Regions from separate parts of the Dactylosporangium sp. CS-047395 genome, predicted to be linked through region 1. Evidence: riboswitches for the same ligand, from Rfam matches in the RefSeq annotation. Region 1 holds a riboswitch; each other region holds the start of a gene.
What was found. Region 1 has a riboswitch for cobalamin ahead of ACQP00_RS12910 (cobaltochelatase subunit CobN). Riboswitches for the same ligand answer to the same signal wherever they lie in the genome.

Region 1 (10,344 bases):
CGCCACGCCGGCCTCGGTCGTCACGGCGCGGCTCGTCAACGCGCTCGGGCCGTCTCGCAGCAGGATGCGATCCGCGGCGGCGAAGAGCTGCTCGCGGACGTCGCGGAGGGCTACTCCCGTGGGCACTCGTGGACTCCCATCTTGTCAGAGTGGGCGAGTGCCCACTAGAGTGGGCGCATGCCCACTGTACCGCACGAGGAACGCGCAGTAGCCGAATCGTTCGGGGCCGACGCCGAGCGCTACGACCGGGCCCGCCCCAGCTATCCGTCCGCGCTCATCGAACGCATTCCCCAGGGTCACATCCTCGACGTCGGGTGCGGCACCGGCATCGTGAGCCGCCAACTCCATGGGAGCACCGTGCTCGGGCTCGATCCCGATCCGCGCATGGCCGAGGTGGCGCGCCGGCACGGGATCGAGGTCGAGGTCGCCAAGATCGAGGAGTGGGATCCGGCCGGGCGCACCTTCGACGCCGTCGTCGCCGGGCAGACCTGGCACTGGGTCGAGCCGATGGCCGGGGCGCGCGCGGTGGCGGACGTGCTGCGGCCCGGCGGGCTGGTCACCATGTTCTGGAACGGTGCCGACCCGCCGGAGGAGGTCGGGGCGGCCGCCATGCGCGTGCTGCGCAAGCACCTGCCGGAAATGCCGATGCCGCAACGGTACTCCTTCGGCGGCAACGCCTACCGCCCGCTCGCCGACAAGGCGGCCGAGGGGCTGCGCGCGACCGGGGCGTTCAGCGAACCGGAGGACTGGATCTTTCCCTGGGAGCGGGTCTACACCCGCCGGGAGTGGCTCGATCAGCTGGCCACCTCCGGGTTCGCGAACCGGCTCCCGCCCGAGGTCTTCGAGGAGATCGAGACGCCGGCGACGTTCACCGTCACGTACAGCACCGTCGCCACGGCCGCCTACAGAAGCTAAGCGTCCTCCAGGTCGCCCTCGGTCTGGAGGTACACCTCGCGCAGACCGTCCAATGTGGACTGCTCCGGGTGCTCCCACAGGCCGCGGTCGGCCGCTTCCAGGAGGCGCTCGGTGATGCCGTGCAGGGCCCACGGGTTCGACTCGGTCAGGAACTTCTGGTTGTCCGGGTCGAACACGTAGGACTCGGCCAGTTTCTCGTACATCCAGTCGGCCACCACCCCGGCCGTGGCGTCGAAGCCGAACAGGTAGTCGACGGTGGCCGCGAGCTCGAAGGCGCCCTTGTACCCATGCCGGCGCATCGCGGCGAGCCAGCGCGGGTTGACCACCCGGGCCCGGAAGACGCGGGCGGTCTCCTCGCTCAGCGTGCGGGTGCGCACGGCGTCCGGGTTGGTGCTGTCGCCGACGTACGCGGCGGGGGCCCGGCCGGTCAGCGCCCGCACGGTCGCGACCATGCCGCCGTGGTACTGGAAGTAGTCGTCGGAGTCGGCGATGTCGTGCTCGCGGGTGTCGGTGTTCTTGACCGCCACGCTGATCCGCTTGTACGCGCCCTCCATGTCGCCGCGGGCGGGCACGCCGTCGACGCCGCGGCCGTAGGCGTAGCCGCCCCACACCGCGTACACCTCGGCCAGGTCGCGGTCGTCGCGCCAGTTCCGGCTGTCGATGAGCGGCAGGATGCCCGCACCGTAGGCGCCCGGCTTGGACCCGAACACCCGCAGGGTCGCCCGCCGCTCGTCGCCGTGGGCGGCGAGGTCGGCCTCGACGTGCGCGCGGACGAAGTTCGACTCAGGAGCCTCAGGAGCAGAAGCCGCCATTTGTACGGCATCGTCGAGCAACGCCACCACATGCGGGAAGGCGTCGCGGAAGAAGCCGGAGATGCGCATGGTCACGTCGATGCGCGGCCGGCCCAGCTCCGTGAGGTCGATGAGCTCCAGACGGGTGACCCGGCGGGAGGCCTCGTCCCACACCGGGCGGACCCCGAGCAGCGCCAGGGCCTCGGCGATGTCGTCGCCGGCGGTGCGCATCGCGCTGGTGCCCCACATCGACAGGCCGACCGAGCGGGGCCAGTCGCCGTGATCCGCGCGGTACCGCGCCAGCAGCGAATCGGCCATCGCCTGCCCGGTCTCCCAGGCGAGCCGCGACGGCACCGCCTTCGGGTCCACCGAGTAGAAGTTCCGGCCGGTCGGCAGCACGTTGATGAGGCCGCGCAGCGGGGACCCGCTGGGCCCGGCCGGCACATAGCCGCCGTCGAGCGCGTGCAGCACCATCGTGAGCTCGTCCGTGGTGCGCTCCAGCCGGGGCACGATCTCCTCGGCCGCGAACCGCAGCACCCGTACCACATCCGGAATTTCGGAAATATCGGAAAGGTCGGAGGTGCTCCAGTCCCGCGACTCCATCGCCGCGACGAGCGAACGGGCCTGCGCCTCGATGGCGTCCACATTGGACCGTTCCGGCGTGGACTCATCGAGACCGAGCGCCTCCCGCAGACCCGGCAGGGCCGCCGCCTGGCCGCCCCACATCTGCCGCGCCCGCAGCATGGCCAGGACGAGGTCCACGCGGGCGGAACCCGAAGGAGCCACGCCCAGAATGTGCAGGCCGTCGCGGATCTGCACGTCCTTGACCTCGCACAGCCAGCCGTCGACGTGCAGCAGGAAATCGTCGAACTCCGCGTCGTGCGGCCGGTCGTCCAGCCCCAGGTCGTGGTCGAGCTTCGCGGCCTGGATCAGCGTCCAGATCTGGGCCCGGATCGCGGGCAGCTTGGCCGGGTCGAGCGCGGCGATGTTCGCGTGCTCGTCGAGGAGCTGTTCGAGGCGGGCGATGTCACCGTACGACTCGGCGCGGGCCATCGGCGGCACCAGGTGGTCGACCAGCGTGGCGTGCGCCCGGCGCTTGGCCTGCGTGCCCTCGCCCGGGTCGTTGACCAGGAACGGGTAGATGAGCGGCAGGTTGCCCAGCGCCGCGTCGGCCCCGCAGCCGGCCGACAGCCCGACCGTCTTGCCGGGCAGCCACTCCAGGTTGCCGTGCTTGCCGACGTGCACGACCGCGTGCGCGCCGAAGGAGTCGGCCAGCCAGCGGTACGCGGCCAGGTAGTGGTGCGACGGCGGCAGGTCCGGGTCGTGGTAGATCGCGACCGGGTTCTCGCCGAAGCCGCGCGGCGGCTGCACCATCACCACGACGTTGCCGCGCTGCAGGGCGGCGAGCACGATGTCGCCGTCGGACACGAACAGCTCGCCCGGGGCCGGGCCCCAGTGCTGCTCCATCCCGGCCCGCAGGTCGTCGGGGAGCGTGTCGAAGAACGCGCGGTAGCGCTCGCCCGGAATGCGGACCGGGTTGCCCTGCAGCTGCTCCTCGGTGAGCCAGTTGACGTCCTGCCCGCCGGCCGCGATCAGCTCGTGGATGAGCGCATCCCCATCAGAAGGGAAGCCTTCCCCGAGGTCGTAGCCTTCACGAGCAAGGGCCTCAAGCAGCCGCACGACGCTCGCAGGCGTGTCGAGGCCGACGGCGTTGCCGATCCGGGAGTGTTTCGTCGGGTACGCGCTGAGCATCACCACGACCCGCTTGTCCGCGTTCGGGATGCGGCGCAGGCGCGCGTGGGCCGTGGCGATCCCCGCCACGCGGCCGGCCCGCTCCGGATCGGCGACGTACACGGTCAGGCCGTCCTCGTCGATCTCCTTGAACGAGAACGGCACCGTGATGAGCCGCCCGTCGAACTCCGGGATGGCCACCTGGGTCGCGGTGTCCAGCGGCGACAGCCCGTCGTCGTTACCGTCCCAGGTGTCGCGGCTGGACGTCAGGCACAGCCCCTGCAGGATCGGCACGTCGAGCGCGGCCAGCGCGCCCACGTCCCAGGCCTCGTCTTCGCCGCCGGCCTGGGCGTCGGCGGGCCGGGTGCCGCCGGCCGCGAGCACCGTCACGATCAGCGCGTCGGCCTCGGCCAGGGTCGCGAGCAGCTCCGGCGGCGCGGTGCGCAGCGAGGCGGCGAACACCGGCAGCGGCCGGGCGCCCTCGGACTCCAGCGCGGTGCACAGCCCCTCGATGAACGCGGTGTTCCCGGCGACGTGGTGCGCCCGGTAGTAGATGACGGCCACCGTCGGTCCGTCGACGTCCTTCTCGGCGCGCTCCAGCACGCCCCAGACGGGGGTCTCGACCGGCGCGGCGAAGCCGTGGCCGGTGAGCAGGACCGTGTCGGAGAGGAACCGGTGCAGCTCGGCGAGGTTGGCCGCGCCGCCGAAGGCGAGGTAGGCGTGGGCCTGCGCGGCGAGGCCGGCCGGGACCGTCGAGTGGCTCATGAGCTCGGCGTCGGGCGCCTGCTCGCCGCCGAGGATCACCACCGGGCGGCCGGTGGCCAGGAGCGTGTCGAAACCGTCCTGCCAGTCGCGGTACCCGCCGAGGAAGCGCACCACGATCAGCTCGGCGCCGTCGGCGAGCCCGGGAAGGTCCGCCACGGACGTGCGCGACGGGTTGGCCAGGCGCCAGCCGGCACCACTGGCCCGCGCGCTGAGCAGGTCGGTGTCGGACGTCGACAACAGCAGGATCACGCCGGGGTCCTCCCTCGGGGTCCGCGCCCCAAGCTGGTGGGTCGATGCCGGCGCCGGAGAGTCTCCTGGCTCCCGGATCGGCGCTCACCCCCGGGCCTTCCCGGGCTGGGCCCGGTGGCCGTCGTGCTGGAGGCTCACTCCCCGGTCACAGTGGCGGGACCGTCCCGGATTCGCACCGGGTTCCTCCACACGTCGCCGTTGTACAGCGCCTCAACTCTCCTGGAAGAGGCTGTGCGGCGTCAAGCGAAGGTAATATCCGCCGCGTGCAGGCTCCAAGCGGACGCGACGTCCCCGACCGGTGCCCCGGCGCCGTGCAGGTGCACGCGGCGGCCGACGGCGGGCTGGCGCGCGTCCGGCTGCCCGGCGGCCGGATCACCGGGGCCCAGCTGCGCGTCCTGCGCACCGCCGCGGCCGAGCTCGGCGACCCCGCCCTGGAGCTCACCTCGCGCGGAAACGTGCAGGTCAGGGCGTTGCGGCCGGGTGCCGAGCGGGAGCTGGCGGCGCGCCTGACCGACGCCGGGCTGCTGCCGTCGGCCACCCACGAGCGGGTCCGCAACATCGTCGCCAGCCCGTTGAGCGCCGCGGTCCGGCCGCTGGTGGCCGAGTTCGACGCGCTCCTGTGCGCCACGCCCGCGCTCGCCGGGCTCCCCGGCCGGTTCCTGGCCACCCTCGACGACGGCCGCGGGGACGTGACGGCGCTGGTCGGCGACGTCGGCCTGCACGATTCCCGATTGATCCTCTCCGGTGTACCGACCGAGCTCCACGGCGGCCCGCCCCTCCTGGTGCGCGCCGCCGAGGCCTTCCTGGCGGAGCGGGCCGCGCAGGAGTCCAAGGCCTGGCGGCTCGCCGAGCTCTCCGACGGCCCCGCGCGTGTCGCGGCGCGTCTCGGCACGACGCTCGGGACATTTCGGATTTTTGGCTCGGACGCGCCCGGCCCCGGGATCCATGGCGAGCTCGCGGTGCTCGTGGTGCCGCTCGGGCTGCTCACCGGCGCCCAGTCTGCCGCCCTGACCGCGCTCGAAGAGATCATCGTCACCCCGTGGCGGACCGTCGTGGTCCCGGCCGCGGCGATGGCCGACGCTGTGGCGTCCGGGCTCGCCGCCGATCCCGCCTCGCCGTGGGCCGGGGTGACGGCCTGCGCGGGCCGGCCGGGCTGCGCCAAGTCCCTCGCCGACGTGCGCGCGGACGCCCGGGCCGCCGTCGCCGCGGGCACGCCGGAGCCGGCGCACTGGGTGGGCTGCGAGCGCCGCTGCGGCGCGCCGAAGGGAAGGCACGTGGAGATGCTCGCGACGGGTTCAGGTTATCGGCGGAGTGTGACCGGGTGAGCGACTACATCCGCGACGGCGCCGAGATCTACCGGCGCTCGTTCGCCACCATCCGGGCCGAGGCCGACCTGTCGGGGCTGCCGGCGGATGTGGCGCGGGTGACGGTACGGATGATTCACGCCTGCGGGATGGTCGACCTTCCGGCGGACGTCGGCTGGTCGCCGGGCGTGGTCGCGTCCGCCCGGGCCGCGCTGCTGGCCGGCGCCCCGATCCTGTGCGACGCGGAGATGGTCGCGTCCGGGGTGACCCGCGCCCGGCTGCCGCGGGGCAATGACGTGGTGTGCACGTTGCGGGCACCGGAAGTACCGACGCTGGCTCTGCAATTGGGAAACACGCGCAGTGCGGCCGCCCTCGAATTGTGGCGGGGCCGCATCGAGGGCGCCGTGGTGGCCGTCGGCAACGCGCCGACCGCCCTGTTCCGGCTGCTGGACATGGTGGCCGAGGGAGCCGGCACGCCGGCCGCCGTCATCGGCATCCCGGTCGGCTTCATCGGCGCCGCCGAGTCGAAGGCCGCACTGGCCGAATCGGGCCTGGAATACCTGGTGGTGCACGGCCGCCGGGGCGGCAGCGCGATGACGGCCGCCGCCGTGAACGCGATCGCGAGCGAAGAGGAATGAGCACTGTGGACAGTGGGCAGCTGTACGGCGTCGGTCTCGGCCCGGGCGATCCCGAGCTGGTGACGGTCAAGGCGGCCCGGCTCGTCGCGGCGGCCCCGGTGGTGGCGTACCACTCGGCCCGCCACGGCAGGAGCATCGCGAGGTCGATCGCCGAGCCGTACCTGCGCCCGGACCAGATCGAGGAGGCCCTGGTCTACCCGGTCACGACGGAGGCGCACAACGACTACCGCGGGGTGATCGAGGAGCACTACGACGCCTGGGCCGCCCGCCTGGCCGCCCACCTGGACGCGGGCCGCGACGTGGTCGTCCTGTGCGAGGGCGACCCGATGTTCTACGGCTCCTACATGCACATGCACAAACGCCTCCGCGGCCGGTACCGCACCGAGGTCGTCCCGGGCGTCACGTCGGTCTCGGGCGCCTCGGCGGTCCTGGGCCGCCCGCTGGTCGAGCGCGACGAGATCCTGACCGTCCTGCCGGGCACGCTGCCGGGCCCGGTCCTGGCGGAGCGGCTGGCCGCGACCGACTCGGCCGCCGTGATGAAACTGGGCCGCACCTTCGGCAAGGTCCGCGACGCGCTGGAGCAGGCGGGCCGGCTGGACGAGGCCTGGTACGTGGAGCGCGCCACCACCACCGGCGAGCGCGTCGCCCCGCTGGCCTCCGTCGACCCCTCGTCGGTGCCGTACTTCTCGATCGCGCTGCTGCCGTCGCGCGTCCACGACGAGACCGCGGCCGCACTGGCCGCGGCTCCCGCCGTGGTGGCCGCGGGCGAGGTGGTCGTGGTCGGCCTGGGCCCGGCCGGGCGCGACTGGCTCACCCCGGAGGCGCAGGCCGCCCTGGCCGCGGCCGACGACCTGGTGGGCTACGGGCCGTACCTGGACCGCGTGGCGGCCAACCCGCGGCAGCGGCGGCACGCCTCGGACAACCGGGTGGAGGTGGAGCGGGCCGAGTTCGCCCTCTCCCTGGCCAGGGACGGCCGCCGCGTCGCGGTGGTCTCGTCCGGCGACCCGGGCGTCTTCGCCATGGCGGCGGCGGTGCTGGAGGTGGCCTCGGAGCCGCGCTGGAAGGACGTGCCGGTGCGGGTCCTGCCGGGCCTCACCGCCGCGCAGGCGGTGGCGAGCCGGGCGGGCGCGCCGCTGGGGCACGACTTCTGCGTGCTGTCGCTGTCGGACCGGCTGAAGCCCTGGGACGTCATCGCGGGCCGGCTGGAGGCGGCGGCCAAGGCCGACCTGGTGATCGCGGTGTACAACCCGGGTTCCCGCTCGCGCACCTGGCAGGTCTCGGCGGCGAAGGAGTTGTTGCTGCGGCACCGCGCCGAGGACACCCCGGTGGTGGTGGGCCGCGACGTGGGCGGCCCGGAGGAGTCGGTGCGCGTGGTGCGGCTGGCCGACCTCGAACCGTCCGAAGTGGACATGCGCACGCTGCTCATCATCGGCTCCTCGCAAACCCGCCGCCGCGACGACGACTCGCAGGTGGTCTGGACCCCGCGCCGCTACCCGGCCTGAGGTTGAGCACGACGACCGCGAAGGTCAGGGCGAGGGCGGCGCCGATCCAGGCCAGGGCCGGGTAGCCGGCACTCGCGGCGAGCGGGCCCGACAGGCCGCCTCCGGTCGCGGCGGCGGCGCCCATGCCGAGCTCGCCCCAGGCCTCGCGGCGTGGGCGGTCCGGGGCGGGGACGTCCGCGACGAGGAGGGTGCTGCCCGCGACCAGGCAGAAGTTCCAGCCGACGCCCAGCAGGAACAGGCCGGCCACCAGCCCCTCGGTCGCGCCGGACGCGACGGTCAGGCAGGCGATCAGCAGGACCGCGGTGCCGAGCAGAGCGGTCCGGCCCGCGCCCACCGCGGCGACCAGCCTCGTCGAGATCAGCGAGGGCGCGAACATGCCCGCGATGTGGGCGCTGATCACGGCACCGATCCCGGTGGCCGAGGCCCCGCCGTGGGCGAGGTGGACCGGCGCGAAGGTCATCACGCCGACCATGACGAGGTTGGCGAACGTCAGCACGGCCAGGCCCGTCCGGCTCGGCCGCACCGAAGGACCTGCCGGCACCTCGACCACCGACCGCACCCGCGCCGGCAGGTAGCACAGCGCGGCCAGCACGAAGGCGGCGGCGGCCACGAGGTAGGGGTCGGCGAGGCCGAGCAGCAGGGGGCCCGCGATCGCGCCGGCGGCGGTGGCGGTGAGGACGGCGGTCATGGTGCCGGCGAGTTCGGCGGCCGCGTACCGGGTCAGCGTCACGGCCGTGTTGCCCGCGCCCGACAGGAGGGTGCCCGCCAGAACCAGGGGCAGGCTGGCGAGGTGGGCCGCGAGCAGGACGACAGCGCATCCGACGGCGGCGGTCAGGGTGCCGGTCGCCAAGGCGCGGGTGCGGCCCACCCGGCGGGTCAGGGCGGACAGCAGGAGAGCGGCCAGCGCGGCGCCCAGCACCAGGGCGGTCTGCGGTAATCCGGCCACCGCCGGGCCGGCAATCCGGAAGGCGAGGAGCGCACCGGCGGCGCCGGCGAGGGACTGGGCGAAACCGCCCAGGGCGGCGGCCATCCACAACCAGGTCATGCCCTACAACCGTAGGCAGATCGGGGCTTGCGGCACATGGGCGTTGCCACCGGGGACGCGGGAAAGGCTTTGCGCTCGTACCGTGATCCGCATGGCCACTTCACGATCGTTCGACGCCGACGCGGTGGACTGGCGGATCCTCGGTGAGCTGCAGGCCGACGCGCGGCTGTCGTTCAACGAGCTCGCGCGCCGCGTGCATCTCTCGCCGCCGGCCGTGGCCGAGCGGGTGCGGCGGATGCGGGAAGCCGGGGTCATCGCGGGGTATCGGGCTGTCGTCGAGCCCGCAGCCGTCGGGCAGGCCGTCCGGGCGTTCGTGCAGTTGCGCTGCCGGCCCGGCGCCTGTCTGCTGCGGACCACCGGCGAGGCCGACTATCCGGAGGTGGCGGCCATCCATCGGCTTTCCGGGGAGTACTGCACGCTGCTCGAGATCCGGGCCCGCGACCTCGCGCACTTCGAGGGGGTCGTGGAGCGGATCGGGACCCATGGTGAGGTGCGGACGCACATCGTGCTGTCCACGCAGTACGAGGGAAGGCCTGTGACCGCCCTTGACAACGAGCGGCCGGTCACGCCGTCGGCTGGATGGAGTTCGCGCGGCGGCGCGGAATGACCATGGCCGTTCCGGTTTCCGGGTCCGGAATGACCCGGCACGGCAGGGCGAAGACGGCTTCCATCATCTGCTCCGTCACGACCGTGTCGGGTGGGCCCTCGGCCAGGATGCGGCCGTCGCGCATGGCGACCAAATGGGTGGCGTAGCGGGCGGCCAGGTTCAGGTCGTGCAGGACGGCGACCAGGGTGCGGCCGTGCTCGCGGTGGAGGCGCGCGCACAGTTCGAGGATGTCGACCTGGTGGGCGATGTCCAGGTACGTCGTGGGCTCGTCGAGCAGCAGGATCGGGGTCTCCTGGGCCAGGACCATGGCGATCCACACCCGCTGGCGCTGGCCGCCGGAGAGCTCGTCGACGAACGAGGTGGCCAGTGGGGTGACGGACGTGGCGTCCATGGCCCACTGGACGGCCTGCTCGTCGGTGGCGCTCCAGGTGCTCAGGGGGCCGCGGTGCGGGTACCGGCCGCGGGAGACCAGGTCGGCCACCGTGATGCCGTCCGGGGCGATCGCGGTCTGGGCGAGCAGCCCCAGGGTGCGGGCGACCTCGCGGGCCGGGCGGGTGGCGATGTCGCGCCCGTCGAGCAGGACGGTGCCGGCCTTCGGGCGCAGGACCCTGGCCAGGGAGCGCAGCAGGGTCGACTTGCCGCACGCGTTGGGGCCGACGATCACCGTGAAGGAGCCGTCCGGGATGTCGATGGAGAGGTGCTCGGCGACGGTCCGGCCGTCGTAGCCGAGGGTCAGGTCGGTTCCCCGAAGCCGGTCAGACACGGGCTCTCCTTGCGGTACGGGCGAGCAGCACGAT
Region 2 (10,344 bases), 710 kb from region 1:
GACGAGGTAGCCGCCACGGAGACCGTTGCCTGCTGGATTCTGGTCGCGGGGCGGGAGCGCAGGTAGTACGTGGTCTTCAGGCCGGACTTCCACGCGTGCAGGTACATCGAGGAGAGTTTCCCGATCGTGGGAGCGCTCATGAACAGGTTCAGCGACTGCGACTGGTCGACGTACGGCGAGCGCGCCGCGGCCAGGTCGATCAAGGCGCGCTGCGGCAGCTCCCAGGCGGTGCGGTACAGGTCGCGCACGTCGGCCGGTAGCTCCGTGATGCCCTGGATCGAACCCTCGGCCCGCTTGATCTGCTCGCGGATCGTGGACGTCCACAGGCCGCGGGACTTGAGCTCCCGTACCAGATAGGTGTTGATCTGGAGGAACTCGCCGGACATGGTCTCGCGTTTGAACAGGTTGGAGACCTGCGGCTCGATGCACTCGTAGCAGCCCGCGATCGACGCGATCGTCGCCGTCGGGGCGAGCGCGATCAGCAGGGAGTTGCGCAGGCCGTTCGCCGCGATCCGGGTGCGCAGCGCCGACCAGCGCTCGGCCGCGGCCGGGACGGCGTCCCACAGGTCGGGGTGCAGCACGCCACCGGCGGCGCGGGTCTCGGCGAACGCCGGGTGGGCGCCGAACCGCTCGGCCAGCTCCGCCGACGTCTCCAGGGCGGTCAGGAAGATCTCCTCCTGGACCCGCGTCGAGAGCTCCTGCGCGCCGGGCGAGTCGAACGGCAGGCCCAGCGTGAAGAACGCGTCCTGCAGGCCCATCAGCCCGAGGCCGACCGGGCGCCAGCGCGGGTTCGACGCCGCCGCCTGCTGCGACGGGTAGTAGTTGATGTCGATGACCCGGTCCAGGAAGACGACCGCGGTGCGGACCGTGGCGCGCAGCTTGTCCCAGTCGACGCCGCCGGCGGTCACGTGCGCGCCGAGGTTGATCGAGCCGAGGTTGCACACCGCGGTCTCGCCGTCGCTGTTGACCTCGACGATCTCGGTGCACAGGTTGGACAGGTGAATCGTGTTGCCCGGCGCGCCGGTCTGGTTGGACAGCGCGTTGGAGCGGTCCTTGAACGTCATCCAGCCGTTGCCGGTCTGCGCGAGGGTGCGCATCATCTTGCCGTACAAGTCGCGGGCCTTGATCGTGCGCACCGCTTGCTTCTCCGCGACGCGATAGGCGGCGTCGAATGCCTCGCCGAACAGGTCGGGCAGTTCGGGGGCGTCGGACGGGTCGATGAGCGACCATTCCTCGTCGGCCTCGACGCGGCGCATGAACTCGTCCGGAATCCAGTTCGCGAGGTTCAGGTTGTGCGTGCGGCGGGCGTCCTCGCCGGTGTTGTCGCGCAGTTCGAGGAATTCCTCGATGTCCGGGTGCCACGGTTCCAGATAGACGCACGCCGCTCCCTTGCGCCGCCCGCCCTGATTCACCGCGGCGACCCCGGCGTCCAGGGTCTTCAGAAAGGGCACGATGCCGTTCGATTTCCCGTTGGTACCGCGAATCAGCGCGCCCCGCCCCCGCACGCGCGACCACGAGATGCCGATGCCGCCGGAGAACTTCGACAGCTTGGCGACCTGGTGGTACCGCTCGTAAATGGAGTCCAGCTCGTCGCGCGGCGAGTCGACGAGGAAACACGAAGACATCTGGGTGTGCCGGGTGCCGGAGTTGAACAGTGTCGGCGAACTCGGCAGGTACGCCAGCGACGACATGAGTCGATAGAACCCGATCGCCTCGGCCGGCGTCTCGGACAGGCCGCAGGCGACGCGCAGCAGCCAGTACTGCGGCGTCTCCACCACCAGCCGCGACTCAGGATGGCGCAGCAGGTAGCGGTCGGCGACCGTGCGCAGCCCGAAGTACTCGAAGCGCAGGTCCCCCCGCAGGTCGATGGCGTCGTCCAGCTTACGCGCGTTGCGGCCCACGAAGGCGGCCGTCTCGTCGCCGATGAGTCCCTGCTGGTGCGCGTACGCGATCGACTGACTGAAGCTCGCGACCCCCTGCCCGCGCACCTCCTTGTCGACGTACGCGGCGAGCAGCCGGGCCGCGAGCCGCGAGTACTGCGGCTCCTCCCCGATCAGCTCGGCCGCCGTCTGGATCGACAGCTTGTCCAGCTCGGCGGTGGTCGCGCCGTCGTACAGCCCGCTGATGGTGCGCGTCGCCACGCGCATCGGGTCGACCTCGTCGAGGTCCCCGGCCCAGCGCTCGACCGCGCGCACGATCTTGTTGACGTCCACCGCTTCGGTGTCGCCGTTGCGTTTCCGGACCTGCATCCGCGTTCCTCTCCTCGTGCCCTCGACGGTTTGAGGTCGAAAGGACACGCGGAGACGCCACCGGTGCCCCGCGGCGGCATGCGGCCAGGGCCCGGCACTCGGCGTCGGCCGTCCCGCGCGGCCTTCGACCGCCGCCCACCCTCATCGGTGCGCGGCGCGCTGGCAGGTCTTCGGACTCGTGGGCGTCGAGCGCATGCCTACTGGCCGTCGCTTCCCAGGCTTGATCGAGCCCAGTGCACATGACGGCTGTCGTTCCCACTGACCGCTGCGGGGCAGTCCCGGATTCGCACCGGGTTCCCTCTTGCCTCGGCCACCCTGGACGAGTGGCCGAACCAGCTACGGTCAACACCATATATGGGTACCGCCACGAATGCACGCCACTACACCTTGTGCGGCGTGTCGCGTCGCGCCGCGTGCTTCAGCGCACGCGGCGGATGGAGCCCGAGGGTGCCGGGGCGGCGGCGTCCGGGTGCAGGATCGCCGCGAGGGCCTCGACTCCGTCGACGAGCCGGGGGCCGGGCCGCACCACGATGCCGTCGGCGTCGATGGCCCAGACCTGCGCGTCCGGGAACCGCGGGGCGACGAGCGCGGCCTGTTCGGCGGCCCCGTCCAGGTGGAAGCCGCACGGCGTGACGACCACGACGTCGGGACGCGCGCCGGTCAGCTCGGACCAGTCGACCTGCACCGACCGCGCGCCCGGGCGGGCCGCCACGGGTTTGCCGCCGGCGGCGGTCACGAGGTCGGGAACCCAATGTCCGGCGGTGAACGGCGGGTCGACCCACTCGACGACCGCCACCCGCGGCCGGGCGCGCCCCGCCACCCGTTCCGCGACGGCGTCGAGCCGGGATCGGAGGTGGGCGATGAGGGTCGAGGCCCGCTCCGGCACCCCGGCCCGCTCCCCCACCGTCGCGATGGTTTCCAGCACCTCGTCGAGGGTGTGCGGGTCGAGGGACAGCACGTCGGCGCGGCAGCCGAGGTGGTCCAGGGCGTCCTCGACGTGGCCGGACGGCAGGGCGCAGACGCGGCACAGGTCCTGGGTGAGGATCAGGTCGGGGGCGAGTGCGGCCAGGGCGCCGGCGTGCAGGGTGTAGAGGTCCTCGCCGGCCGCGAACTGGTCGCGCACGTACGCGTCGATCTCGCCCGGCGTCATCCCCTTGGTGTCGCGGCCGCCCACCACCACGGTCTTCTCGGCCCGGGCGGCGGGCGGCTCGTCGCACTCGAACGTGACCCCGACGAGCCGCTCCCCGAGACCGAGGGCGTAGACGATCTCGGTGGCCGACGGCAGCAACGACACCAGGCGCATACCCCGACCCTATGCCGCGACCGCCCGCAGTGATTCCAGTCCCGGGCCGCGCAGGTGGTCCAGCGCGGCGAGGCGGCCGCAGACCAGCAGGAGCAGCGCGCTCATCGGGCCCTCGACCGCCGGCCCGTTGCCGAACTGCCAGGCGGTGTCGTCGGCCAGCAGGGAGTACCGGAGCAGGGTCTTTTTGATTGGGAAGGGTCGCGGCCAGTGCATCGTCATCATGCGCGTCGCGGCGGCCGCGGCGGCGTCGGGCGGCATCGGCAGGTCGCGGCCCAGGGGGATGGCGATGTCCTGGGTGTGGACGAGCATATCGGTCAATGTTTCGTAGGGGGTGACGCCGGTCTGCGCGCGGCGGGAGCCGATCGAGGCGCGGATCAGGGCGACCAGGCCGGCGTCGTCGACCTCGGCGGCCCGGGCGACGGCCATGTCGTGGATGCCGCGTTCGAGGTTGCCGCGGGCGCCGACCAGGATGGGCGTGCGGGCCAGCAGGTCGCGTACGGTCATCTGCTGCAGCGTCAGGTGGGCGGCCACCTCGCGGACAGTCCACTGTGTACAGAGCGAGGGACTTGACCACTCGTCGGGCGTGAGCGAGGCCAGCAGGTCGGCGACGGCGGTGCGTTGAGCATCGATCGCGGGCCACCAAGGGAACTTCATCGGGGTACCTCCAGGGTGCGGACCAGCGCGCGCAGGCCGGGCGTCGGGTCGAAGGCAGGATCGGGCATGGCGAGCTGGTGGAGCACCAGGCCGGTCCAGTAGTTCATGATCAGTGGGGCGTCGCGGTCGGGGTCGGGCGAGCCGCTCGCGCGGATCCAGTGGGTGGCCCAGGCGTTGACCCTGGCCCCGGTCTCCAGCAGCTGGGCGCGCAGTTCGGGACGGATGGCGGCCTCCAGCAGGATCGCGTACCGGGCCAGGGTGAGCGACCGCTGCGGGCCCGTGCTCAGCTTGGCGAACCGGCCGAGGACCTCGGCCAGCTCCTCCGGGCTCTGCGGCACCACCTCGGTGGCGATCCGCTCCCAGTTGGCCTGCTCGCGCTCGGCGAAGCGCTGCACGACCGCGTCGATGAGCGCCTCGCGGGTGCGGAACAGGTTGGACGCCGAGCCGACCGGCAGTCCGGCCCCGGCGTCGACGGCCCGGTGGGTGAGCGCCCGGATGCCGCCCGCGCCGATGACCTCGATCGCCGCGTCCAGCAACTGCTCCCGCCGAGTTCGCACCGCTTGAGACTACATCTGTAGTGAGCAAAACTACAGATGTAGTCAGGTGGCCGACTGTTATCCTGGCCGACCATGACGGTTGCGCGCCTGCGCCTCGGGATCGACTTCGGCACCTCCACCACGATCGCGATGCTGCAGCGCCCCGACGCGCGAGTGCAGCCGCTGCTGTTCGACGGGTCGCCGCTGCTGTCCTCCGCCGTCCTGCTCGGCCCCGACGGGCAGCTGCACACCGGGCGCGACGCCGCCCACCTGGCCCGCAGCGCCCCCGAACGGATGGAACCCAACCCGAAGCGGCGCATCGACGACACCGCGGTGCTGCTGGGCGACGCCGAGGTCGGGGTGCGCGACCTGATCGTCGCGGTCCTCGGCCGGGTCGCCCGGGAGGCCGCGCGGGTCGCCGGGCCGGTCCAGGACGTGGTGCTCACCCACCCGGCGAGCTGGGGCCAGAACCGGCGCGCGCTGCTCACCGACGCCGCCCGGCACGCCGGGTTCGTGAACATCGAGCTGGTGGGCGAGCCGACCGCCGCCGCCACGTACTTCGCGCACACCCGCGGCGCCGGTCTCCCGCTCGGGGCGTGCGTGCTCGTGTACGACCTCGGCGCCGGCACCTGCGACGTCACCCTGCTGCGGCGCACCCACACCGGCTTCGAGCAGGTCGCCTCGGACGGCCTCAACGACGTCGGCGGCCTGGACGTGGACGCCGCGGTCATCGGGTTCCTGCAGGCCACGTACGGGCAGCTGTGGACGGACCCGGCCACCCGCCGCCAGCTCTGGGACGATGTGCGCTCGGCCAAGGAGATGCTCTCCCGGGCCAGCGGCACCGTGGTCGGCATCCCCGCGCTCGGCCGCGAGGTGCCGCTGGGCCGCGAGCAGCTGGAGGGCCTCACCCGCCCGGTCCTGCGCTCGACCGTCGCGATGACCCGCGCCCTGGTCAACGAGTCCGGCGTGGGCACCGCCGCGATCGCCGGCCTGTTCCTGGTCGGCGGCTCCAGCCGCATCCCGCTCGTGGCCACCATGCTGCACGAGGCCCTGGGCATCGCCCCGATCGTCGCCGAGCAGCCGGAACTCGTGGTGGCGGAAGGCTCCCTCTACGTCAACCGCACGCCCAACGCCGCCCCGATCTCGGCGGTCCCGGCCTCCGGCGGCGCGCCCTACCCGACGACCGGCGAGTTCACGGCGGCGGCCACCCCGGTGTCGTCGCCCGTGTTCGCGGCCGCCCCCGTCTCCCCGGCCGCCGTCACCGGCCAGCCCCTGACCCCGCAACGCCCCTTCACCCCGGTGATGCCCCCGCGGCCACCGGCGGCGCAGCGGCGCGGTCCGTCGCCGGCGGTCCTCATCACGATGGTGCTTTTAGGTGTACTCCTCGTGGCCGGCACCGCCACCGCCGGTATCTACGCCTTCGCCAAGGACCGGACCGGCGACCCGGGCCCGACCAGCCCGACCACACCGGCCAACACCGCGGGCGCCCAGAACGCGGGCGGCCCCGGGAAGTACGCGCTCGAGAAGGTGCCCAAGGACGAGTGCGCCGCCTCGGACGCCACGCCGTTCTTCGACCTCTACGAGGGCGAGCTGAGCAAGCCGACCGGGAGCCGCAACCCCGACGCGACGGTGAACACGACCAGCTGCGCGTACACCCGCTCGCACGCCGTGGGCGACCCACAGCAGCAGCGTACGGCGACCGTCTCGTTCATCGTCTACGCGTACAACGACGTCTCCCTGGCCTCGCGCATGCAGACCCAGGCCGCCGCGTCGGCGGAACTGGCCGGACCGAACTCCCAGGTGCCCGGACTCGGCGAGGAGGCCGTCATCTACGAGAGCCCGGGCGTCGGCGACCAGGCCGCCGCGCAACTGCGACTGACCCTGAGCCTGCGCGACAGCAATGTGTGCATGCGAGTGGACTTCTTCGCTTCCCGCGCCGACGGCAAGACGTGGACGCAGGCCGAGAAGGACGACCTGCGCGACCGGACCATCGCCGCCACGAAAGCCACGTTCACCAAGACGGTGGCGGGTATGCAGCGGTAGGCATGGCGAAGGCCGGCCACCGTGACGGTGACCGGCCTCGAGCCAGGGGTAGCCCTTGTCGTGCTAGTTGGCGGCGACGCCGTACTGGCCGCCCTCGCCGTGGAACTGGGTACCCTCCGCGAACGCGGCGTCGAAGCGCTGCGAGAGCGCGTCGAGCTCGGAGAACTGGGCCGAGTGCGAGGACTCGGAGCCCTCGGCGGCGAAGACGTGGTCGTCCTCGGACGCGTCGTGGCTGTAGTTGGTGTAGTTGTCGGCCGAGTAGTGCACCGCGGCCGGCTGGTCGTACTCGACGTGCGAGCCGGTGGAGAAGTCGGTCGACTCCTGCGCGTGGTGGTCGTTCTCGTAGATGCCGAACTGCGACTGCGCGTCGTGCTCGGAGCCCTGGGCCTGGTGCAGCTGGTCGAGGGCGTCGTGCTCCTGGCCGGCCGAGTACTGGCCGTAGTCCACGTCGTGACCGGTGTCGCCGCTGTCGTAGGTGTCGATGTCGCTCATCTTCGGTTTCCCCCTGGGAAGTGGTTGTCGCTGCTGACATCACTAAAGTTACGGCGATCCGGGAACGGTCGAATCCCGGAAACGTGCCACCACCGGAGGGCGCGAACACTTTGCCGCCGATCGGCGAACAGGTGGTGTGAGGGAGACGGATTTGGTACCGCCGGAGAGCGACACCGCGCTGCTCCAGGACCGGTTCGCGGAGGTTTTCGACCGCCACTACGAGCACATCTACGCCTACGCCGCGCGGCGCCTGGGGCCGGATCTGGCCGAGGACGTGGCGTCGGAGACGTTCCTGGTCGCCTACGACCGGCGGGCCGGCTTCGATGCGGCGCGCGGGGAGGTGCGCCCGTGGCTGTACGGCATCGCCTCGAACCTGATCATGCGCCACTCGCGAGCCGAGGCACGGCGCCTCAGAGCGTTCGCCCGCAGTGCCGAGCCCGACACCGGCCCGGACGACACCGAGCTGGTGCCGGGACGGGTCGACGCCGGCGGGGCCCGCGGCCGGCTCGCCGCCGCCCTCAACCGCCTGTCGCTGGCCGACCGTGACGTGCTGCTGCTCGTCGCCTGGGCCGGCCTGAACCAGCAGGAGGCGGCCGCGGCCCTGGGCATCCCGCCCGGCACCGCGCGCTCCCGCCTGCACCGCGCCCGCCAGGAGATGCGCAAGGCCCTGGCCCTCGACCCGAAGGTGGCTGAGTGATGGATGAGATGACGGCACTGCGCGAGGCGTTCGGCCCGGATCCGGCGCCCCCGCCGGACACGCGCGACCGGGCCCGCGCGGCCCTGATGCGGCGCATGGAGGACGGGCCGGCGGTGGCCGCGCCTCGGAAAGTACACAAGCGATGGCCTTTCCGGGTTGCGCTCACGGCGGCTGCGGCGGCCGCGGCGGTCATCGGGGTCGTGGCGGTGGAGAACTTCGGCACGGTCGACGACAGCGGCCAGGGCTACTCGACCGTCGGCCTGCCGTTCCCCAAGCCCGCCAGCGCCGCCGAGGTGCTGACCAACGCGGCCTGGGCGGCCACCCACAAGCCGTGGGCCGACCCGCGACCGGACCAGTTCATGTACAACGAGGCGCAGGAGCTGCGCAACGACGCCGCGTTCGAGCGCGAGCACCCCAACGACCCGATCCGGCCCGGCAGCACCCGGGTCATCACCAGTCAGAACTGGAAGCGCATCGACGCCAAGGTGATGGCCACGAACGAGAGCGGCAAGCTGGAGGTGTACGAGCAGGGCGGCGCCGTCACCTGGGGCCAGCTCGACTACAACCAGCTCAAGGCCCTGGACACGCCGGACAAGGTGCTCGCCTGGGACAAGGCCCCGAAAAACTTCGGCATCGAGCTGGACCGGCTGCTCGGCCAGTACGTGCTACCGCCCAAGGTGGAGGCGGCGTTCTACGGCGCGCTCGCGAAGGGCGACGGGGTGCGGCTCAACCCGGACGCGGTGAACCTCGACGGGCGCCCGGCGATCGGTCTCGGCCGGGTCGAGGAGGGGTTCCTCGCCCAGGAGCTGCTGTTCGACCCGACCACCTACCGGCTGATCGGCGAGCGCGAGGTCGCCATCGCCGAGCGGCACGTCACCGACGAGCACGGCAACGACGACTTGACCCGGGTCGGTGACCTGTTCCGCCAGGTGATCTACACCAAGGCGGTCATCGTGGACAAGGTCGGCGACACAGAGTAGATGCACGGCTGGTGCCGAATTGCCGGCCGACGGCGTATCGTCGGCCGGCATGGTGCTCAAGGTGGACGTGCCGCACGAGCTCATCAGCGGCGGCGTCGATGAGGGGTACGGCCCGGTCGCCGACGCGTTCCGCCGGAACTTCGCCGAGCGGGGCGAGATCGGGGCGGCCTGCGCGGTGTACCGCGACGGGCAGAAGGTCGTCGACCTGTGGGGCGGCTACCGCGACGGCCGCCGCCGCGAGCCGTGGCGCGAGGACACGCTCGTCACCGTGTTCTCGACCACCAAGGGCGTGTCCGGCCTGGCGATCGCCGTCGCGCACGCCCGCGGCTGGATCGCGCACGACGAGCCGGTCGCGACCTACTGGCCCGAGTTCGCCGCCGGCGGCAAGGAAGCGGTGACGGTACGCCAACTGCTCGCCCACCAGGCCGGCCTGCCCGCCATCGACCGGCCGCTCAGCGTGGCCGACCTCGCCGACCTGGACGTGGTCGCGGCGGCCCTCGCGGCGCAACGCCCGGCCTGGGCGCCGGGGACCCGGCACGGCTATCACGCCATCTCGCTCGGCTGGTACGAGGGCGAGCTGATCCGCCGGGTCGATCCGCACCACCGTACCCTCGGACGCTTCTTCGCCGAGGAGATCGCCGGACCGCTCGGCGTCGAGTTCCACATCGGCGTCCCCGAATCCGTCGACCCGGAGCGGATCGCGACCATTCACGGTTACAAGCCGGCCGAACTGCTGCTGCACATGGGCACCATGCCGCGCGGGTTCGTGCTCGGCTTCCTCAACCCGCGCAGCGTCACCGCCCGCTCGTTCGCCAACCCGAAGGTGCTCAGCCAGACCGGCAACTACAACCTGCCGGAGGTGCGGCGCCTCGAACTGCCCGCGGCGAACGGCACCGGCGAGGTCCGCGCGATCGCCCGGCTCTACGGCGATGCCGCGACCGGCGGGTCGGCGCTGGGGCTCACCGCGGAAACCCTCGACGCGCTGATCCGGCCGGCCCAGGCCCCCACCGGCGGTCTCGATGATGTCGTACTGCACGTGCCCACCCAGTTCTCGCTGGGCTACGTGAAGCCGTTCCCCGCCCTGCGCTTCGGCGCCGCCGGGGATCGCGCGTTCGGCACGCCGGGCGCCGGTGGCTCGTTCGGCTTCGCGGACCCGGAGACCGGCGTCGGCTTCGCGTACGCGATGAACCGCGCCGGTTTCCACCTCTGGGACGACCCCCGCGAGCTCGCGCTGCGCGAGGCGCTGTTCCGCACCGTGCTGGGCGAGCGGAGCCAGCGCCCCGACGCGCGCTGACGGTCAGGACTCGCGCTCGACCCGGGCGCCGATCGCGGCGAGGCGCGAGGTCTCGTCGCGGCGGCGGACCCACCACACGCCGAGGAGGAAGACCAG
Region 3 (10,344 bases), 1.6 Mb from region 1:
CATACGAGACGTGGACGATGGTGCGCCGGGTGGTGCCAGCGGTGTCTTCGGGCTCCTGGTCGATGGTGACGTGCTGCGGCGCCTCGTATCCGCTGGCCAGTGCCCCTGGGCCGCAGATCGGGTTACTGGAGCACAGTTGGGAGGTCGTCCAGGTCGCGAGGTTGTGGGCAGCGAGGTCGTCGAACAGCTGCTGTACGAGGTCGCGCGGCTGCGGACCGGACGAGCCGCGGACGACCTGCCAGCCGGCGACGGTCAGGGCAAGGGCGACCACGGCGGCGATGGCTTGGACCGCACGGCGTCTCCCGACTGATCCAGCATGGTGCCGCCCGCCGCCGGTGGGTGCGGGAGTGGCAGTGCCCGTGAGTTGCGGGACTGGGACGCGGCGGCCGATCTGGATCCGTGGCGTTACGACCACGCCGTACCGCATCAGGACGCGCGGCTGGTCGGATCGGGTTGATCCGGGCTGTGATCCGGCGGGAAGCGCCGGGCGGCTGCCGGCGGTGTGCGGCTCGCTGGTCATGCGTGCACCGGTTTTCGTTCGCAGATCGTCTGGCCAGCGTGCCGAGTGGCCGGACGCCGATTGCTCGGCATGGTGCTTTCGGACGCTGGGGGTACTGAGTCCGGGGCTGCTGCGTTGGTTCCGGCGTGCTGTCGCGCGAGGCGTACCGGCCTGGGCTTACGACCGCCTGGGAGACGACGGATCATCACCTGCCGGCCCCGTCGCCGGCGGTAGCAGCGGGCCGAGCCCCTGGAGCCGGCGATGCCAGCAACTTGGGCCGTAGGACGAGCCGCACGGCTACGAACGCCCACCACACCGCGGCCACGAGGCAGAAGCCGACCGCGACGGCACCGGTGATGCGCCAGGACAGGACGGAGGCGACCAGCAGTGCCAGGAAGGTGCCGAGCAGCAGCCGGGCCAGCGGTCTTGTCACCAGCAGCCAAGCAGTCGCCGCACCAATGCACAGCCCGCCGAGCCGGCCGACCGGCCCGATGATCGTCATCTGGCCCGGCGGCAGCCACTGTTGCAGCTGCCAGCTCAGCGGCTGCAGCACCCATGGGCTGCCGGTCTCGTCGTAGGAGATCAGCAGCGTTCCGATCCCTGCCAGCATCACGGCGACCGGCGGGAACCGCAGCCACTGCGGCCACTCCCCCTCGGGCGGTTCCGGTCGCCGCCACACCACCACCGCCACGGCCACGACAGCAGCCGCCGCCGGCAGGATCGGCAGCACAGACCAGCGCAGCAGCGGCCCCAGTTCGAGGTCGAAGAACCCACCGGCAATGACCACGAAGAGTCCTGCGACGAGCACACCGCCGGCGGCTCCACCGGCGAGGGCCGCGGCCGTCAGCCGGTGCCGTACCCACTCCCCCAAGGTCGGGCTGTCCGGGTCACGGCCGGTCGGTTCGTGCCGGGCAGCGGTCGCCAGCATGGTGGTGCTCACCACGGCCAGCAGCGCGAAGAGTGCGGCGAAGGCGAGACCGCCCCACGCGGCCAGCAACATGCCTGGCTGGCCAAGTTTCTCCCGCGGCCCGTATCGCTGCGAGCCGGTCAGGAACTGCGCGAACAACGCCATCGACCACAACGCTGGCAGCAGCAGCGCCCAGACGTCGTGCCAAGCCGCAGCGTGCGGTGCCGGCGCGCCGTGATCGACTGCCTGCGGCCCCTGCACCGCGCCGAGGACAGCCGCGAGCTCAGCCTCCACGACCAGCATCGGTTCCACGCCCGTCACCGTATGCAGCGATCGGCCGACGTCGGCCCGCCGAGCGCCGTGACCGGCCGCGCACACGAGATCTGGGGTGCCGATCGGCAGGTCGGCTCCTGCCATCGCCCGGCGGACGACCTCTTCGACGGGCGGGCCGGATGGTGCGTTGCCGGGGATGCCGGAGCGTACGGTCAGCTCATCCACATCGGACACCACGGTGAAGCCACCGTCACCGTCACGGCCGACCACCGCTGCCGAGCTGCTGTCCCCGACCTCACAGACCACGACCTGTGCCCCCGGCGGCAGTTCGTGGCCGCCGGCGAGCACGTGCCAGCAGACCGCGATCGGCGATGGCATGAGCTGCACGGAGCGGAGACCAGCTCGGACGGCGTTGGCGCGCACCTGTTCGCGTTGCCGCAGTGACCATCCGGCCGGGATGGCCACCGTTGCTGTGTCGATGCGCGTGCCCGCAACTGCGTGGGCGTCCTGCAGAATCCGGGTGACCGCGGCGAACGTCCAGTTGCCCGGTGGGAGGCGCGGCGACGCAGCTGGTCCGTTGCTAGTGTCGACCGGTTCGGGCTCGCCGCTCGCGGGCCGTGACCGGGCCTGCTCTGGTGCGATCAGGAAGCCGGAGCCGTCCATCGGCAGCACCATTGCCGTGCCGTCCGGCCAGGCCAGCGCTGCGATCGCATAGTCGGCCCCGACTTCGATGCCCAGCCGTACCGCGTGGTCCATCGACACGCCTGACATTGTGACGAAACGGGATCACTCACGGTTCCCCGAAGCACGAGGAATGTCCGCGTTCGCCACGACAAGACCGATTCATGATTTTGTGCGGTCGCAGCAGCGGAGGGTTCGACGTTCAACGCTTCTCGGGCAGGCCCTTCGGGGCAGGAGAGCCGGATCAGCCTATTTCTCGAGCCAACTGCGCCGACCCTCTGCGGCGTCGACCCTCTGCGGCGCCGATTGCGGGCAGGACCGGACGATCGCTGCATGACATCACGAGTTCGGCTCGTCCTGGACCCCGGGGCGACTTGTCACGAACGCCACAACCTGACCGACGGGATTGACGGCGCCGCGGGACACCGACAGACTGTCGGTGACAACTCCATAGCCGTGCGTTGATGGGGGAAGTCCGGTTGAAGTCCGGCGCTGGCCCGCAACGGTAGATGACCCGCACGCCTGTGCTGGTCGTGAGCCCGAATACCCGTCTCCGCGCGTTGGTTCTGCACCTCCCTACCCGTCGTGGCCCACGGGTCGGAGCCGCCGGGCATCCCGTTTTTCCGTCCGGTTTCTCTCGACTGCCAGGGCCGGAAAGGCACCGCCTGATGGCAGTCCTCCGGCACCGCGCGCGCACCCTTCTCACCGGGGTGTTCACCGCGCTTGCCCTCTCCACCGTCCTGCTCGGCGTCGCCGCCGCGCCCGCCGCGGCCGCCACCCTGCCGACCCTCAACCGGTCCGACGCGGCCGCCGGGTGGCTGGCACGCCAGCTTGTCGACGGCGAGCGGTTCGAGGTCGTCTTCGACGGCGTCGCCTACCCCGACCAGGGCCTCACCATCGACGCTGTCTTCGCGTTCGCGGCGGCGAAGGTCGCCGACACCAACGCCGGCAAGGCCACCGCTTGGCTCGCCCGGCCGGAGATCCTGACTGGGTACATCGGCGACGGCACCGAGGCTTACGCCGGCGCCACCGCGAAGCTCGCCCTCGCCGTGCAGGTCCGCGGCGGGAACCCGGCCTCGTTCGGCGGCGTCGACCTCATCACCCGGCTGCGCGGGCTGCAGACGCCGTCCGGGCGGTTCTCCGACCGGTCCGCGTTCGGCGACTACAGCAACCAGTTCACCCAAGCCTTCGCTCTGCTCGTGCTCGGCCGCACCGCCGCCGGGGCACCCGCCTCGGGCGCGGCGTTCCTGGCGGGCACGCGGTGCGCGGACGGCGGGTACCCGCTCTACTTCGACCAGCCCACGTGCACCAGCGACGTCGACGCGACCGCCTTGGCCGTGCAGGCGCTCCTGGCCGCCCACCGGCCGGCCGACGCCGCCCCGGCGATCGCGTGGCTGGTCTCGGTCCAGCACGCCGACGGCGCGTTCACCGACGGCGCCGGCGTCGTGAACGGCAACTCCACCGGGCTAGCCGCACAGGCCCTCGCCGTCGCCGGCCGCCCCCTGCCGTGGCTGCAGGCACGCGCCTTCCTGCTCACCCTGCAGGTCCGCTGCACCGGCCCAGCCGCCAACCGCGGCGCGATCGCCTACACGGCGGCCCGGTTCGACCCGGCAATCGCCGTCCGGGCCACTGCCCAGGCCGTCCCCGGCCTTACCGGTGCCGGGCTGGCGACCCTGTCCGCCGCCGGTGCCCGGCCGGCCGCACCCGCACTGGCCTGCCCGTGACCACTGTCCATGGTGGAGGGACGATGAGGTCAACCCTGCGCCGCGCCCTGTCCACCACGCTCGCCGCCCTCGGCGTCACCGCCGCGCTCGTCCTCGCCGAACCGGCACCGCTGGCCGCGCACGCCGCGGCGTGCGCCCCGTCGACCGGCGTGACGGTCGTCGTCGACTTCGGCTCCCTCGGCGGCGGCGTCGTCACCAGCTGCTTCGCCGGCGACCCGGCCACCGGGCTGGCGGCGCTGACCGGATCCGGGTTCACCGTCACCGGCACCCAACGCTGGGGCCTCGCCTTGGTGTGCCGGATCAACGGCAAGCCGACCGCGGCGACCGAGCCGTGCGTGAACACCCCGCCCGCGTCGGCGTACTGGTCGTACTGGCACGCCACCCCCGGCGGCGCCTGGACCTACAGCAGCCTCGGCGCCTCCTCCTACAACCCGGCGATCGGCACCGTCGAAGGCTGGCGCTTCGGCTCCGGCCAGCAGCCGTCCATCACCGCCCCCTAACCGCCAATTCTCCCGCTTCGACCCGGGTGTGGTGCCGCGGCACGACCTGCCGCGGCACCACCACCGGCCCCGTTCCTGGAAGGCACCCCACTATGCGTTCGCTTCCCTCCCGCAGCGCCGCCGCTGTCCTCGCAGCCACTGTCACCGCCGCGCTCACCGCCGCGCTCGCCGCCGCGGCCGGCGCCTTCGCCGCCCCGGCACCAGCGGAGCAGTCGGCGGGCCGGGACGCGGCGACGTGGCTGGCCACCCAGCTCGAGGACGGGGTGCTGACCAACTTCGGCATGCCCGACATCGGCCTCACCATCGACGCCCTCCTCGCCCTGCACGCGACCGGCGCCGCCCCCGCCGCCGCGGACCACGTCGCCGACCAGATCACCGCGAACGCGGCCACGTTCTCCTACTACGAGATCGACTACGACAATGACGGTGACCTCGACCGCATCGTCGACGCAGGCTCAACCGCGAAACTCCTCCTCGCCGCCGAGGTCGCGGGCCGGGACCCGAAGCAGTTCGGTGGCCTCGACCTCGACGCCCAGACCCGCGCTCTCATCGCCACCTCCGGGCCGCACCACGGCCGGGTCCGCGACACCACCCCGGAGGTGTACGGCGGGGACGCATCCAACACCTTCGACCAGTCCCTCGCGATCCTCGGCCTCACCCGCTCCGGCGGCGTCCCGGACGACGTCGTCGCCTACCTGATCCGCCAGCAGTGCCCCGCTGGAGGGTTCCGGCTCAACCCCGACCCGGCCGGGACCGCGTGCACCAGCGACGCGGTCCCCGACGTCGACTCGACCGCGATCGCGGTCCAGGCGCTCGTCGCCGCCGATGCGGCGCCGGGCGCGGCGGCCGCGGCGGCGAAGGGGGTCGCCTGGCTACAGGCGCGCCAGGCCGACGACGGATCGTTCGTCAACGGCCCGCAGCAGCCGGACCCGAACCTGCCATCGATGCCCAACAGCAACAGCACCGGTCTCGCCGGTGAAGCCCTCGCCGCCGCCGGACAACACGCTGCCGCGGACAAGGCCTCCGCCTGGGTCGCCCACCTCCAGCTCACCACCGGCCCGGATAAGGGCGCCCTCGCGTACTCCACGGCCGCGTTCGCCACCGGGGCGATCGACGACATGACCCGCGACCAGTGGCGTCGCGCCACCGCCCAGGCCCTCCTCGCCCTCGCCCAGGTCCCCCTCGGCGAGATCGGCAAGCCGATCACCGGATCCCCGTCCGCGTCGGCCCCGGCGTCCGCGTCCGGGTCGGCGTCGCCGTCCCAGACGGTGTCGGCGAGCCCCTCGGCCAGCGCCTCAGGCAGTGTCTCGGCCAGCCGATCAGCGAGCGCGTCAGCGTCGGCGAGCCCGACGCCGACCTCGACCACGGCGGCGCCCGGCGGGTACCTGCCGGTCACTGGAGATCCGATCCTGCGCATCGCCGCCCTCGCGATGGTGCTCCTCACGGTCGGCGTCGTGCTCGTCGTCGCGGCGCGGCGGCGCCGCACCCCATGACCCGCGTACGGCTGCGGCTGGTTCGGGCGGCGACCGCGACCCTGCTCGCGATCGCCGCTGGCGCCGTCGTGGCGCCCAGCCCGGCGGAGGCGGGGTCGGCCGGGTACTGCCCGGACGCGTCCGGGGTGACGGTCGTGGTCGACTTCCACGAGCTCGGCGGCGGGGTCGTGATCCGCTGCGCCCCGGGCGGGCAGGGCAGCGGCCTGACCGCGCTGCAGAACGCCGGGTTCACCGTCGCCGGCACCACCCGCTGGGGCCTGGCCTTCATCTGCCGCATCGAGGGCAAGCCGACCGCGGCGTCCGAGCCGTGCGTCGACACCCCACCGGCCACCGCGTACTGGTCGTACTGGCACGCCCCGAACGGCGGCACCTGGACCTACAGCGACCTGGGCGTCAAGAACCGCACCCCACCCCCGGGCTCGTTCGACGGCTGGTCGTTCTCCAAGAATCACACCGAAGGCACCGCCCCCAAACCCGGCGTCACCCCCAGCCGGCCCGCACCCCCAGCACCCCCGCCCGCGACGACCGCCCAACCCCAGCCGCAGCCGGAATCGGCCCGCGGCCCCGGCGCGCCCACGCCGACACTCGCCCCGGGTAGCACCGGTCCCGCCACATCCGCGGCGGCGTCCGAGACGGTGCCCGCGCCGAGCGGCTCGCCGGACCAGCTGATCCCGCAGCCGAACGTGTCCGACCTGCTCGGCTCGGTCGGGGCGACGGCGGCTACCGGGACGCCGCCCGCTGACGTCGACGCGGTCCGGACCACCTTCGGCGTGCCGCTCGGCACGCTTGCCGGGCTCGGGCTGCTCCTCGCCCTGGCCGCGGCCGGCGGGTTCGCGGTGTGGTGGCGGCGCCGCACCAGCCGGGACACCTGAAATGCGGTCGCTGCCGCGGGCGGTACACCCGGGGGCGTGGTGGCTGTGGGCCCTCGGCCTGGCCACCGCGGCCAGCCGCACCACCAACCCGATCATCCTCGCCCTCATCGCCACGGCCGCCGGCGTCGTCGTCGCGCGGCGGCGCACCGACGCCCCCTGGGCCCTCGCGTTCCGCCTCTACCTCATCCTCGGCGCGCTGATCGTGACCAGCCGGCTGCTCTTCCGGGTCATCTTCGGTGGCGGGGGCGGCACTCACATCCTCGTCTCCCTGCCCGAGATCCCGCTGCCGGCGTGGGCCGCGGGGATCCGGCTGTTCGGGCCGGTCGCCGCCGAAGAGCTCCTCGCCGGTCTCTACGACGGGCTGCGCCTCGCGACCATGCTCGTGTGTCTCGGCGCCGCGAACGCCCTCGCCAACCCTAAGCGGCTGCTGAAACTCGTCCCCGCGGCGCTGTACGAGGCGGGGACGGCGGTCATCGTCGCACTGTCCGTCGCGCCGCAGCTCGCCGAAAGCGTTCTGCGCGTCCGGCGCGCGCGGCGGCTGCGCGGCGGCGCCGGGAAAGGCGTCCGGGCGCTGCGGGCGATCCTGCTGCCCGTCCTCGCCGACGCCCTCGACCGGTCCCTGACCCTCGCCGCCGCCATGGACGCCCGCGGCTACGCCCGCGCCGGCACCACCCCGAAACCGATCCGCTACGCCGCCGGCGCCCTCGTCGTCACCGGCCTGCTCGGCGTCTGCGTCGGCGTCTACGGCCTCCTCGACGCCACCACCCCCCGCCCCCTTGGCCTGCCGCTGCTCGCCGCCGGCGGCACCCTCGCCGCGGCCGGGCTGCTGCTCAGCGGAAGACGCGTTCGCCGCAGCCGGTACCGGCCCGACCCGTGGCGGCTCCCCGAGACCCTGACCGCGCTCGCCGGCGTCGGGACCGGGGCGCTGCTGGTCGCCACCGCCACCGTCGACCCCGCCAACCTCTACCCATCGCTGAGCCCGCTCACCTGGCCCCAACTCGGCCTGCTGCCCGCCTTCGCCATCGCCGCCGCGGCCGCACCGGCCTGGCTGACCCCACCACCACCCACCTCGATCGGCGCGCCCGCGCCCGTCGCCAGCCCCGAACGAACCAGGGTGGTCGTGTGATCGCGTTCGACCGGGTCACCGTCACCTACGCCGGCGCGACCGCGCCGACGATCCGCGACGTCACCCTCGACATCGGCGAAGGCGAGCTGTGCCTGGTCGCCGGCAGCACCGGCACCGGCAAGTCGACCCTGCTCCGCGCCGTCAACGGCCTCGTCCCGCACTTCACCGGCGGCACCCTCGCCGGCCAGGTGCGCGTCGCCGGCCGCGACACCCGCACCCACCCACCCCGCGAACTCGCCGACCTCGTCGGGTACGTCGGACAGGACCCGCTGCACGGGTTCGTCACCGACACCGTCGAAGAAGAACTCGCCTACGGCCTCGAACAACTCGCCGTCCCCGCCCCGGCCATGCGGAAACGCGTCGAGGAGACCCTGGACCTGCTCGGCATCGCCGACCTGCGCGACCGGCCCCTGCGGACGCTGTCCGGCGGGCAGCAGCAGCGAGTCGCGATCGGCGCCGTCCTCACCGCCCACCCCCGCGTCGTCGTGCTCGACGAGCCGACGTCCGCGCTCGACCCGGCCGCCGCCGAGGACGTCCTCGCCGCGATCACCCGCCTCGTCCACGACCTCGGCATCACCGTACTCGTCGCCGAGCACCGCCTCGAGCGCGTCGCGCACTACGCCGACCGGCTGCTCTACCTGCCCGGCGACGGCACCGTCGTCGACGGGCCGCCCGCCGACGTGCTCGCCGCCGCGGCGGTCGCACCGCCGATCGTCGAGCTCGGCCGGCTCGCCGGCTGGGACCCCCTGCCGCTGTCGGTCCGCGACGCCCGCCGCCGGGTAGCCGCGCTGCGCGACCGCCTAGCCGGCCGCGAGCCGCCCGCTCGCGCCGCCACCGGCGGGTCCCGGACCGCCGCCCTGCACGCCGAAGGGGTCGTGGTCCGCTACGGCCCCCACGTCGCGGTCGCCGGCGTCGACCTCACCCTCGCCGCGGGCAGCGTCGTGGTGCTGATGGGCCGCAACGGCTCCGGCAAGTCCTCGCTGCTGTGGGCGCTGCAGGGCTCGGGGCCCCGGCAGCAGGGGGCTGTCGCCGTCGGCGGCGCGGACCCGAAACGCCTGCCGGCGGCGGACGCCCGCCGCCGGGTCGGGCTCGTCCCGCAGACCCCTGCCGATCTGCTCTACCTCGACACCGTTGACGCCGAATGCGCCGCCGCCGACCAGCAGGCCGGCACTGGCCGCTCCCGCTGCCGGGCCCTGCTCGACGACCTCGCCCCCGGCATCCCCGGCGACCGCCACCCCCGCGACCTGTCCGAAGGGCAGCGCCTCGCCCTCGTCCTGGCCGTCCAGCTCACCGCCGCACCGCCGGTGCTCCTGCTCGACGAGCCGACCCGGGGCCTGGACTACACCGCCAAGCACCGGTTCGCCACGATCGTCCGCCGTCTGGCCGGAGCCGGGACCGTGGTCGTCGTCGCCACCCACGACGTCGAGCTCGTCGCCGCCCTCGCCGACCGGGTCGTGGTCATGGCCCAAGGCGAGGTCGTCGCCGACGGCCCGACCGCCAGCATCGTGGCCGCGTCGCCGACGTTCGCCCCGCAGGTCGCGAAGATCCTGCACCCGCAGCCGTGGCTCACCGTCGCCGACGTCGCCGAGGCCCTGGCGTGAGCCGGCCAGTCCGGGTGCAGGCCCGCGCCGCGGTCGTGCTGGCCCTGGCCTCGGCGGCGAGCCTGGCCGCGTTCTTCTGGCCGCTGTTCGTCCCCGCCCAGCCCGAGGCCGTCGCCCGCACCGCCGATGCACCCCTGATCTTCGTCGTGCTCCTGCCGGTCCTGGTCGCGGTGATGGTCGCCGAGCTGATCGACGGCGGCCTCGACACCAAGGCCGTGGCGATGCTCGGCGTGCTGTCGGCGGTCAACGCCGCGCTGCGGCCCCTCGGCGCCGGGACAGCCGGGATCGAAACCGTGTTCTTCCTGCTGGTGCTGGCGGGGCGGGTGTTCGGGCCGGGGTTCGGGTTCCTGCTCGGCTCGACGTCGCTGTTCGCGTCCGCGCTGCTGACCGCCGGGGTCGGGCCGTGGCTGCCGTTCCAGATGCTCGCCGCGTCCTGGGTCGGCCTCGGCGCCGGTCTCCTCCCGCGCCGGCTCACAGGCCGGGCCGAGATCGCCATGCTTACCGGCTACGCCGCGGTGTCTGCGTACGCGTACGGGTTCCACATGAACATGTGGTTCTGGCCGTTCAGCCCAGCCGCCGACACCCAGCTCTCCTACCTGGCCGGCGCGCCGCTGCTGGAGAACCTGCACCGGTTCGTGCTGTTCACCGCCACCACGTCGTCCCTCGGG

Region 2: another riboswitch for cobalamin. It lies ahead of ACQP00_RS16315 (ribonucleoside-diphosphate reductase subunit alpha); the one in region 1 lies ahead of ACQP00_RS12910 (cobaltochelatase subunit CobN).
Region 3: another riboswitch for cobalamin. It lies ahead of ACQP00_RS20565 (peptidase); the one in region 1 lies ahead of ACQP00_RS12910 (cobaltochelatase subunit CobN).

The regions. Positions count from the first base shown of each region.
Region 1 is NZ_CP192015.1:2,759,127-2,769,470, reverse strand. Features, by position in the region: gene ACQP00_RS12920 (TetR/AcrR family transcriptional regulator) at 1-126, opposite strand, end outside; gene ACQP00_RS12915 (class I SAM-dependent methyltransferase) at 178-915, shown strand; gene ACQP00_RS12910 (cobaltochelatase subunit CobN) at 912-4,451, opposite strand; cobalamin riboswitch at 4,511-4,636, opposite strand; gene ACQP00_RS12905 (precorrin-3B synthase) at 4,715-5,776, shown strand; gene ACQP00_RS12900 (precorrin-8X methylmutase) at 5,773-6,393, shown strand; gene ACQP00_RS12895 (precorrin-2 C(20)-methyltransferase) at 6,390-7,895, shown strand; gene ACQP00_RS12890 (MFS transporter) at 7,819-8,940, opposite strand; gene ACQP00_RS12885 (Lrp/AsnC family transcriptional regulator) at 9,032-9,547, shown strand; gene ACQP00_RS12880 (ABC transporter ATP-binding protein) at 9,504-10,310, opposite strand; gene ACQP00_RS12875 (FecCD family ABC transporter permease) at 10,303-10,344, opposite strand, start outside.
Region 2 is NZ_CP192015.1:3,469,701-3,480,044, reverse strand. Features, by position in the region: gene ACQP00_RS16315 (ribonucleoside-diphosphate reductase subunit alpha) at 1-2,249, opposite strand, end outside; cobalamin riboswitch at 2,394-2,601, opposite strand; gene ACQP00_RS16310 (ABC transporter substrate-binding protein) at 2,668-3,552, opposite strand; gene ACQP00_RS16305 (maleylpyruvate isomerase family mycothiol-dependent enzyme) at 3,562-4,206, opposite strand; gene ACQP00_RS16300 (TetR/AcrR family transcriptional regulator) at 4,203-4,763, opposite strand; gene ACQP00_RS16295 (Hsp70 family protein) at 4,836-6,785, shown strand; gene ACQP00_RS16290 (hypothetical protein) at 6,849-7,277, opposite strand; gene ACQP00_RS16285 (RNA polymerase sigma factor) at 7,414-7,974, shown strand; gene ACQP00_RS16280 (CU044_5270 family protein) at 7,974-8,954, shown strand; gene ACQP00_RS16275 (serine hydrolase domain-containing protein) at 9,004-10,248, shown strand; gene ACQP00_RS16270 (hypothetical protein) at 10,252-10,344, opposite strand, start outside.
Region 3 is NZ_CP192015.1:4,382,528-4,392,871, reverse strand. Features, by position in the region: gene ACQP00_RS20575 (hypothetical protein) at 1-271, opposite strand, end outside; gene ACQP00_RS20570 (hypothetical protein) at 705-2,441, opposite strand; cobalamin riboswitch at 2,784-2,929, shown strand; gene ACQP00_RS20565 (peptidase) at 3,029-4,084, shown strand; gene ACQP00_RS20560 (hypothetical protein) at 4,108-4,584, shown strand; gene ACQP00_RS20555 (cell wall anchor protein) at 4,677-6,077, shown strand; gene ACQP00_RS20550 (hypothetical protein) at 6,074-6,949, shown strand; gene ACQP00_RS20545 (CbiQ family ECF transporter T component) at 6,951-8,075, shown strand; gene ACQP00_RS20540 (ABC transporter ATP-binding protein) at 8,072-9,676, shown strand; gene ACQP00_RS20535 (ECF transporter S component) at 9,673-10,344, shown strand, end outside.